DNA from 2 places in the Actinoplanes sp. NPDC089786 genome. Region 1 is predicted to be linked to the other one. Evidence: riboswitches for the same ligand, from Rfam matches in the RefSeq annotation. Region 1 holds a riboswitch; the other holds the start of a gene.
The links. Region 1 has a riboswitch for cyclic di-AMP ahead of AB0O15_RS24715 (hypothetical protein). Riboswitches for the same ligand answer to the same signal wherever they lie in the genome.

Region 1 (4,492 bases):
CGTGGCCGGCCTGGGCGGCATGCGTGACTTCAACGGTCAGCTGTCCTTCGCGCCGCGGCTGCCCAGCCGGATCACCAAGCTGGAGTTCTCGCTGCTCTGGCGGGGGCTGCGGCTGCGGGTCAACGTGACCGCCGACGAGGTGACCTACTCGCTGCGCAACGGGCAGGGCTCGTCCCGCCTCCAGCTCGTGCACCACGGCAAGGAGATCGAGGTGGTGCAGGGCAAGTCGATGACCGTGCCGATCCCGCCCGGGACACCGACCGGCCCGCCGCCGCAGCAGCCCGCCGGCCGTGCCCCGGTCCGGCGCGCGACCAGCGGCCACTGACGAAAAACCCCTGCTCTCCGGTTTCGGAGGGCAGGGGTTTTTCTTCGTCACACCTAGAGCATCGACACGTGCACGTGGTCCTCGTGCGTGCTGACGCCGTGGTAGTTGCCCCAGCCGCGGGTCGGGAACCAGATCTGTTTGTTCCAGATCACATAGAGGATGCCGAGCCGGTCGGCGTTACGGACCAGGAACGCCATCAGGTCGTTGCCGTACTTCTTGGTGTCGGCGTTGTGGTATTTCGCGAAGCCCGACTTCTGCAGCGACCAGTCGCAGGCCCGGCCCTTGGGGTGTTCGAACGGGCCGCCGTTGCGGTGGCAGCCGACGAACCGGTCGAACCCGGCCTTCTTGACCTGCTGGTACATGTGCAGGGTGCGGGCGGTGATGCAGCCGCTGGTGGTCGGGTCCTTGACGTTGCAGCTCTGCGGGCCGAAGTCGCCGTTCTTGTCTCGCGGCGCCGGCTCGGCGACCTTGGACGTCGCGTCGACGAAGCCGTCGGTCAGCGAGCCGCCGACCAGGGCCAGCGCCTTGTCCGCCGCGTCCTTCTGCTTCTGCATCAGCACCATGTTGGCCTTCTGCTCCTTGACCTCCTGGTCGAGGCGGGCCTTGTTGCGGGCGACCTCGTCGATCGCCTCGTTCAGCTCGTGCAGCTTGTTGTCGTTCAGCGCGCTGAGCTCCTCGAGCGAGATCGCCCGGTCGAGGAAGCCGCCGGCGCCGGGGCTGTCGAGCAGGAAGCTGGCCGTGGACAGGCCGCCGTTGCGGTACTGCTGCCCGGCGATCCGGCCGACCTGGGGTAGCAGGAGATCGCGCTTGGCCTCCGCCTGCTTCACCTGCACCGAGAGGTTGAGCTGGGTCTTCGTCGACTTCTGCACCGCGGTCTTGGCGGCCAGGTAACGACGACCGGTGGAGTCGAGCACATCCTCCAGGAGCGCGTCCTGCTTGCCCTCCTCGGGCGCCTCGGCGGAACCGCTCTTCGTGGAGTTCTTGCCGTCACCCGGCTCGGCGCTCGCCGGTGACGCGGGTGCGAACACCGAAACGGTTACAGCGACGAGCGGTGCCAGGGCGAGGACCAGCCACCGGCGTGGGCTTGCCGTCATGCACAATCCTTCCGTGTAACCACCGGCCGAGTTAGCTGACGGGTTCGGGAGGGAAGCGCTCCCTACCGCGAGGTTCCGCGGATTCACCCCGGAGGAACATGGTTCCCCGGCTCGCCTTTCGGGCGATTAGGTGGTGGCCTGCCGGCACTTTGGGGGTAGTGCCTCCTGGCAGTGACCGGCGGCCAGCTTACCTGACGAAACGCCCGTCTTCAGCCCGCTGAACCGGTCAAAAGGCGTTATTGAGCAACGACTTTGGGTGACATTACCTGGTGACCTCACATCAATGTGAGTCGTCGCATTCTCACCGTAGTCGAAATAACTGATAGCACATGCTTAGTGGCTCTCAGTGCGAAGGTGGCGAATATCGGATTCGTAGGTATCGTTCCTGTCGGTCAGCGTTATCAAACGGTGATCGCCGCTCAATCGCCACACGGCGAGCCGGGGACCCAAATCCCAGGTAGTGGGGTGTATCCGCACTCGTTGCGGTAGGGAGCGCTTCCCTCCCGAACCCGTCAGCTAACCCGGTCGGCGGCCGACGGAAGGAACGGCATGAGGCAGAACTCTGTCCGGAAGCGACTGGCGTGCGCCCTCGCCATCGCAGTCGCGTTCGGCGGGCTCGCGGCCACCACCGTGGCGGGCCCGGCCCTGGCCGCGCCCCGGCCCCTGGCCGCACCGGGCGACAACGGCGACGACGGCGAAGGCGGCTCCAAGTCGCTGATCCAGCAGGTCGAGGCCGCGTCCAAGGGCTACGTGGACGCCAAGGAGGCGCTGGACACCTCCAAGGTCCGGCAGGCCAAGCTGGTCACCCGGATCAAGGAACTGGACAAAGAACTCGGTCCGCGGCAGGCCGAGCTCGACGAGATCGCCCGGCAGAGCTACCGCACCGGGCGGCTCGGGACGATGGGCGCGCTGATCAACGCGTCGGCCGGCGACTCGACCGGGATGCTCGACCGCGTGCAGATCCTGGAGACCGTCGCGGTCAAGCAGGACGCCGCGCTGCGGAACCTCAAGGACGCCCGGGACGAGCAGCTCCGGGCCAAGGCCGCGGTCGACGCCGAGATTGCCGACCAGCAGAAGCAGCTCACCGTGATGGCCAAGCGCAAGGCGCAGGCCGAGGGCGTGCTGAAGGCGGCCGGTCAGGGTCAGGACGCCGGGTCACCGGGTGGCGGCGGCAGCAGCGCCAAGGCCAGCCCGGGCGGCAACCTGAACGGCGGCTGCACGGTCAACGACCCGACCAGTGGCGGCTGCATCACGCCGCGCCTGCTGCACGCCATGAAGGAGGCGCAGGCTGACGGGTTCAACCACTACGTGCACTGCTTCCGCGAGCAGAACAGCGGCGAGCATCCGCTGGGCCGCGCCTGCGACTTCGCCGCCGACAAGGGTGGCTTCGGCGGCGACGCCACCGGCAGCAGCAAGACGTACGGCAACAACCTGGCGAACTACTTCATCAGCAACGCGAAGACGCTGGGTGTGCTCTACGTCATCTGGTTCCGGCGGATCTGGCTGCCCAGCAGCGGGTGGAAGTCGTACTCCGGTGCGGGCGGCGACCCGTCCACCGACCACACCAACCACGTGCATCTGTCGGTGAAGTAAGCCGGACGGGACACCAGGGGAGTACGCGACCTACTTGCTCATGAAGGTCGCGTACTCCTTCAGCACGTCCTCGGTCGGGCCGTCGGCCCGGATCACACCCGACTCCAGCCAGATGCTCCGCTCACAGGTGTCGCGGATGGTCGAGTCGCTGTGCGAGACCAGGAACACCGTGCCGGCGTCCGCGCGCAGGTCGCGGATGCGCTGCTCACTGCGCCGGCGGAACCGCGCGTCACCGGTGGCCAGCGCCTCGTCGATCAGCAGCACGTCGTGCTTCTTGGCCGCCGAGATCGAGAACCGCAGCCGGGCCGCCATGCCGGAGGAGTAGGTCCGCATCGGCATGGTGCTGAACTCGCCGCGCTCGTTGATGCCGGAGAAGTCGACGATCTCCTTCACCTTGGCCTTCGCGTCGGCCGGGGACATGCCCATGGCCAGGCAGCCGAGCATCACGTTGCGCTCGCCGGACAGGTCGTTCATCAGCACGGCGTTCACGCCCAGCAGCGAGGGCTGCCCGGCGGCGTAGACCGCGCCGCGCTCGGCCGGCATCAGCCCGGCGATCGCCCGCAGCAGCGTCGACTTGCCGGAGCCGTTGCTGCCGACCAGCCCGATCGCCTCGCCCTTGTAGGCCACGAAGCTGATGCCCTTGATCGCGTGCACCTCGCGGATGTTCGCCATCTTGGTCCGCGTCACCAGCCGCTTGAGGCTGGCGATCGGCGAGCCGGTGCCGGAGGCCGGCGAACCGTGCACCTTGTAGACCACGTGCGCGTCGTCGACGACGACGGTCGGTACGCGTTCCTCGGTCGGGTCAGCCACGCCCGTAGCCCTTCTCTCCGCGCCAGAAGTAGACGATGCCGACACTGAACATGAGCGCCGCCCAGACCCCGGCCTCGATCCAGAGCTGGGACACCGGGCTGGCGAGCTTCACGTTCTCCATCAGCGAGTGCCGCATCAGCTCGATGTAGACCAGCATCGGGTTGGCCTCGATCAGCCAGAGCTTCCACCCGTGCAGGTGGTCGGTGAACCTCTGGACCGGGTAGAGCACCGCCGAGCCGTACATCCAGACCCGGATGAAGAACGGGACCAACTGGCGGATGTCGGTCAGCTTGGAGCCAAGCCGGGCGCCGAAGAGGGCCAGCCCGCAGTTGAACGTGGCCAGGCAGGCCAGGATCAGCGGGACCAGCAACCACTCCACCGTGAGAGGCTCGCCGGTGGCCAGCACGATGATGAACAGCACGGTCATCGAGGCGGTCATGTTGCGCAGCTCGATCAGCAGGATCGAGATCGGCAGCGCGGCCCGGGGGAAGTGCAGCGCCCGGATCAGGCCCAGGTTGCCGTGGATCGAGCTGATGCCCGCCTGGGTGACCGTCTGCGTGAAGCCGAAGAGGAAGACCCCGGTGCAGAGGTACGCGATGAAGTTGCTGACATCGCCGCCCTTGGTGTTGAGCAGCACGCCGAAGATCAGGTAGTACACCGCGGCGTTCAG
Region 2 (4,492 bases), on a different contig from region 1:
AGCACCGGGAGCGCGGCCCGGGTCACCAGGAAGGTCGGCCGCACGTTGGTCCGGATCATCGCCTCGAAGTCGTCGACCGCCGTCTCGTGGACGCGTCCGCCGCCGGCGTACCCGCCGACCAGATTGACCACCGCCGACAAGTGCGGTCCGGCGGCCGCGATCGCCGCCTCGACGTCACCCTGCGACGTGAGATCCGCCACAACCGCCTCGGCGCCGGCCGGCAATCGCTCCTGTGAGCCGGCTCGCACCGGGGCCACCACGCGCCACCCGGTTTCCAGGAAGGTCGAAATCACGGCCGTCCCGAGCCCGCCGGTGCCGCCGGTGATCACTGCCGTCCGTGCCATGAGAGAGCCCTTCTCCTTGTGTTCTCTGTCACGTCATGCCATCGAATCGACTCGACGGGGCAGTGGTTTACCGAAAGGATGGTCACCCGTACGGAAGTCACCCCTCCGGGCGAGTGAACTGCGGCGCAGCGTGGCGCATTGTGACGGTGGTCCCGTTCCGTCACGCCTTTGCGGCGGCGTTTGCGTCAAGCCACGTGGCAACCGGCCGATCCTGCGTATGAACCCTGCTGGCAACCAGGACGTACAGGGTAGTGACGAGCATCGCAGGGCAGGTCGTGATGCCCGTCGCTGCGACCGACGAGGGGCCGATGGTGTGATGAAGTGGGCAATGGGTATGCGAGCTGTCACGCATCCAGCGCCGGGTGCGGCTCCGAATGACTCCCCGATGGCGTTCTTCAGTAAGTACGCAACGGGCTCCCAGCCAGCGCTCAGACTGTCGTGACACTTTCGACTCACCAGCCGCCGGCCGTTTCACCAGCCAGCACGGCAAACGGAATGACTGCGGGGCGCCATCTGTTGTGCAGGTGGCAGTTCGGCAACGCACCTTACTGCGGACGTTACGGGGAGGAACCAGATGGACGCAGGTAACGCCCGTAACTGGGTTAGCGAAGGCAATGAGGGGACCGTGGGCAACGTGGAGAAGAACACCGTGATGCGGACCGATGAGGTCGCCGAGGAGCGCGACCTCGTTGGAGTCTATCTGCACGAGATCTCCAGGACGCCGCTGCTCGACGCCGCCCGGGAGGTCGATCTCTCGAAGGCCATCGAGGCCGGCCTGTACGCCGAGCACCTTCTGGAAGAGGGCCAGCCCCGCCGCGGCACCAGCCGCGAAGAGCTGGAGCGCGTGGTCACCGAGGGACAGCGGGCCAAGGATCTGTTCATCCGCGCCAACCTGCGGCTGGTCGTGTCGATCGCCCGGCGGTACGTCCGCTCGGGCATGCCGATGCTCGACCTGATCCAGGAGGGCAACACCGGCCTGGTCCGCGCGGTCGAGAAGTTCGACTACGAGCGCGGCTACAAGTTCTCGACGTACGCGACGTGGTGGATCCGTCAGGCCATCAGCCGGGCCATCGCTCAGCAGGAGCGCACCGTGCGCCTGCCCGTGCACCTGGTCGAAGACGTCAACCGGATGCGGAACGTCACCCGCCAGCTCGTCCGCGAGCTCGGCGCCGACCCCGAGCCCGACCAGATCGCCAAGGCGCTCGGCGTGACCGTCGAGCGGGTCGGTGAGCTCACCCGCTGGGCGCAGGACACGGTGTCCCTGGACACCCCGGTCGGCGACGACGGTGACACCAACCTCGGCGACCTGGTGGCCGACAGCGACGCCCCGTCGCCGGAAGAGATCGTGCTGACCGCCCTGGAGCGGTCGCGCATCGAGGGTCTGCTCAACCACCTCGACGACCGGTCGGCCGGCATCATGCGGGCCCGCTACGGCCTGGAGGACGGCCGGGAGCACTCGCTCACCGAGGTCGCCTCCCGGTTCTCGCTCTCCCGCGAGCGGATCCGTCAGCTCGAGATCCAGGCGCTCGGCCGGCTGCGTGAGCTGGCCCGGGCCGAGGGCCTGCAGGCCGCCTGACCGATCAGGTCATACAAGAGGGCCGGTTCCCCGCGAGGGGAACCGGCCCTTTCACTGTGCTGAGTTACTTGACCCGGCCGTACCCGGTCGGAGTCATCGAGTTCATCGAGCGCTTCGTCACCGGCTCGCCGGTACGGTAAGCGTCGATCATCATTCCGCCGCCGACGTAGAGGCCGACATGGCCACCGTTGCGGAAGAAGATGAGGTCGCCCGCCTTCAGGTCACCCTTGCTGATCGGGGTGGTGGCGCTGATCTGGGCGGAGGCCTTGTGGGGCAGGCTCTTGCCCGCCGCACGCCAGGCCGCCGAGGTCAGCCCCGAGCAGTCGTAGCCGTTCGGGCCGTCGGCGCCGAACTTGTACATCACGCCGATGGCGTTGTACGCGAAGGACACCGCCTTGCCCGCGGAGCCGGCGATCTGCGGGATCGGGCCGCTGTACTTGCTGCCCGACTTGGTCGGCGTGCCGTACGCCGCCGTCCGCATCGCGTACAGCTTCTTGATGTCGTTCTCGATCTTCTTCTTGCGCTTGGCCAACTCGTTCAGCTGCGCGTTCTGCTTGTTCTGCGCGGTCTTCAGGGCGGCCTGACGCGTGTCGTAGTTCTGCGTGGTCGCCGTGTAGTTGTCGATCTTGCGCTGGCGATCGCGGGTCAGCTGGTCGAGCATGCCGATCCGGTCCATCAGGGTGCCCGATCCCTCGAGCATCACGTTCATGGCGCCGATGTCACCCTGCTGGTAAGCCTTGTTGGCGATCTGGCCCATCTCGGCCTGGGCGACCTTGAGGACCTCCTTGGCCGGGCCCAGCGACTTCGTCAGCGCGACCTGATCGGCCTTGGTCTTGTTGAGATCGATCTTCATGCCGTTGTACGACTCGACGACATCCTCGAGATCGTCCGATGCCTTGGCGATCTTCTTGGTGATCTCGGTCTTGGACGGTTCCGCGTGAGCGGCCGTCACGGCCGGCCCGGTCAGCGCCAGCGCCATGAGGGCGACGGCCGCGATCCGGAACCTCGTGCGGGCGTGTGACAACGCTGAGAGGCCTTTCTTCCGCCTGTGCCGCCTACCGGGTTAGCTGACGGGTTCGGGCGGGAAGAAGGCCCTACCGCGGTGGTGCGCGGATTCACCCCGAGAACTCGGTTCCCCGGTTCGTCACGATGGGCCCGGGCGCGGCCGGATGGGGGTGACCGCGTCGAGGCCGCCGTGCAGACTCGGCAGCGCCGGCTCGGCGCCACCGGAGGGTGTGGCTGCGGACCGAACCAACCGCATTAACTTATCGATGGATCTCCGAAAAGCAAGCTCGGCAAGAAAACCTTAAGCCAATGAATGCGCGGCGTAATTCTAGGAATTCAGCGCGTGATCCCCGGACGCGGAATCGGACTTTTCGGGATTGACGCTGATCCAATTGCGCGTCACTTTCCGCTCGGCCCAGAAGGACAGGAACGGGATGGTGCCGGCCAGCATCACCAGCAGCATGCGGCTGAGCGGCCACTGGGCGCGGCGGCCGAGGTCGAAGGTGGCCAGCACGTACAGGATGAAGAGGAAGCCGTGCGCCGGGCCGACGCCCGCGACCACCGTGTCGTTGTCGGCCAGGTACTTCAGCGGCATGCCCACGAGGACCAGCACGATCAGGACCACGCCGACGATGTAGGCGATGATCCGGTAACGGGTGAGAGCTCCCTGCACGGTGCTTTCCTTACTTCCTGGGTCCGGGGTAGTCGCCGGGGCGGGCGCCGGGATGGGCGTTGAGCCAGGCGAGGTAGTCGTTGTAGGCCGCCAGTTCCGGGTCGTCGGCGCCGGGGTCGGGCGCCGGGCGGGACGGGACCCGGACCGGGCGGCCGACGGTAACAGCCGAATCTGGGAGCTTTTCCCGTTCCGGCGCCGGCTCCGCCGCCGGTTTCGTGGCCAGCCGAACCTCGCGCCACCACAGGAACGCGACGAAGCCGGCGAAGACCGGCCACTGGAACGCGTACCCCCAGCTCAGTGCGTTTCCGCCGGTGGCGCGGGTGTATTGCCACCAGCCCAGCAGGAGGAAGGCCACGATCAGAACGAGCGCGACCACATGGCGGAGGATCCACGCCGGGGTCAGCAGCCCTTTCATGACTGTCAGGGTAGTCGCGCGGGTTTCAGGGCGACCCGCGCGGGCAAGGCTGAACGGTATGAGCGACCAGCCTGTGGAGATCTCCGAGATCGGCATCGACCCGGCGGGACTGGGTGACGACGACCTGATCCGTGAACTGGCCAGCCTGCACCGGACCCGGCTGGACACCCTGCGGTACGGGCCGGACGCCGCCCTGGACAACCACCTGCGGCGGACGGCGGAACTGGAGACCGAGTACCTGGCCCGGCACCCGGGCCGTGAGGTGGATCCGCATCGCCTCACGCAGGACTTCTGACGTGTGTCCTGGGTCACAATGCCTGCTGGAATCAGGGCGGGCGACCGACAGTTGAGAACAGATGTCGGTGTGTCCAGTGTCCCCGGGCCTCACCCATTGCCTTCACGGAATACCGTTCGGCTGGAGCCGTGTTGAGCCACTCGCCGAGAGGCGACATGCACACCGACACCTATGCGCCGCCTCC

Region 2: it holds a riboswitch for cyclic di-AMP, as region 1 does, so the genes downstream of both, AB0O15_RS40650 (NlpC/P60 family protein) here and AB0O15_RS24715 (hypothetical protein) in region 1, are expected to answer to the same signal.

The regions. Positions count from the first base shown of each region.
Region 1 covers NZ_JBFBGU010000008.1:269,555-274,046, forward strand. The annotation lists gene AB0O15_RS24705 (glycoside hydrolase family 65 protein) at 1-325, shown strand, start outside; gene AB0O15_RS24710 (hypothetical protein) at 379-1,419, opposite strand; cyclic di-AMP (ydaO/yuaA leader) riboswitch at 1,423-1,562, opposite strand; cyclic di-AMP (ydaO/yuaA leader) riboswitch at 1,826-1,966, shown strand; gene AB0O15_RS24715 (hypothetical protein) at 1,969-3,012, shown strand; gene AB0O15_RS24720 (ABC transporter ATP-binding protein) at 3,043-3,822, opposite strand; gene AB0O15_RS24725 (ABC transporter permease) at 3,815-4,492, opposite strand, start outside.
Region 2 covers NZ_JBFBGU010000025.1:23,556-28,047, forward strand. The annotation lists gene AB0O15_RS40640 (SDR family NAD(P)-dependent oxidoreductase) at 1-344, opposite strand, end outside; gene AB0O15_RS40645 (sigma-70 family RNA polymerase sigma factor) at 919-1,920, shown strand; gene AB0O15_RS40650 (NlpC/P60 family protein) at 1,985-2,899, opposite strand; cyclic di-AMP (ydaO/yuaA leader) riboswitch at 2,958-3,086, opposite strand; gene AB0O15_RS40655 (DUF3817 domain-containing protein) at 3,254-3,598, opposite strand; gene AB0O15_RS40660 (hypothetical protein) at 3,609-4,013, opposite strand; gene AB0O15_RS40665 (DUF6158 family protein) at 4,072-4,308, shown strand.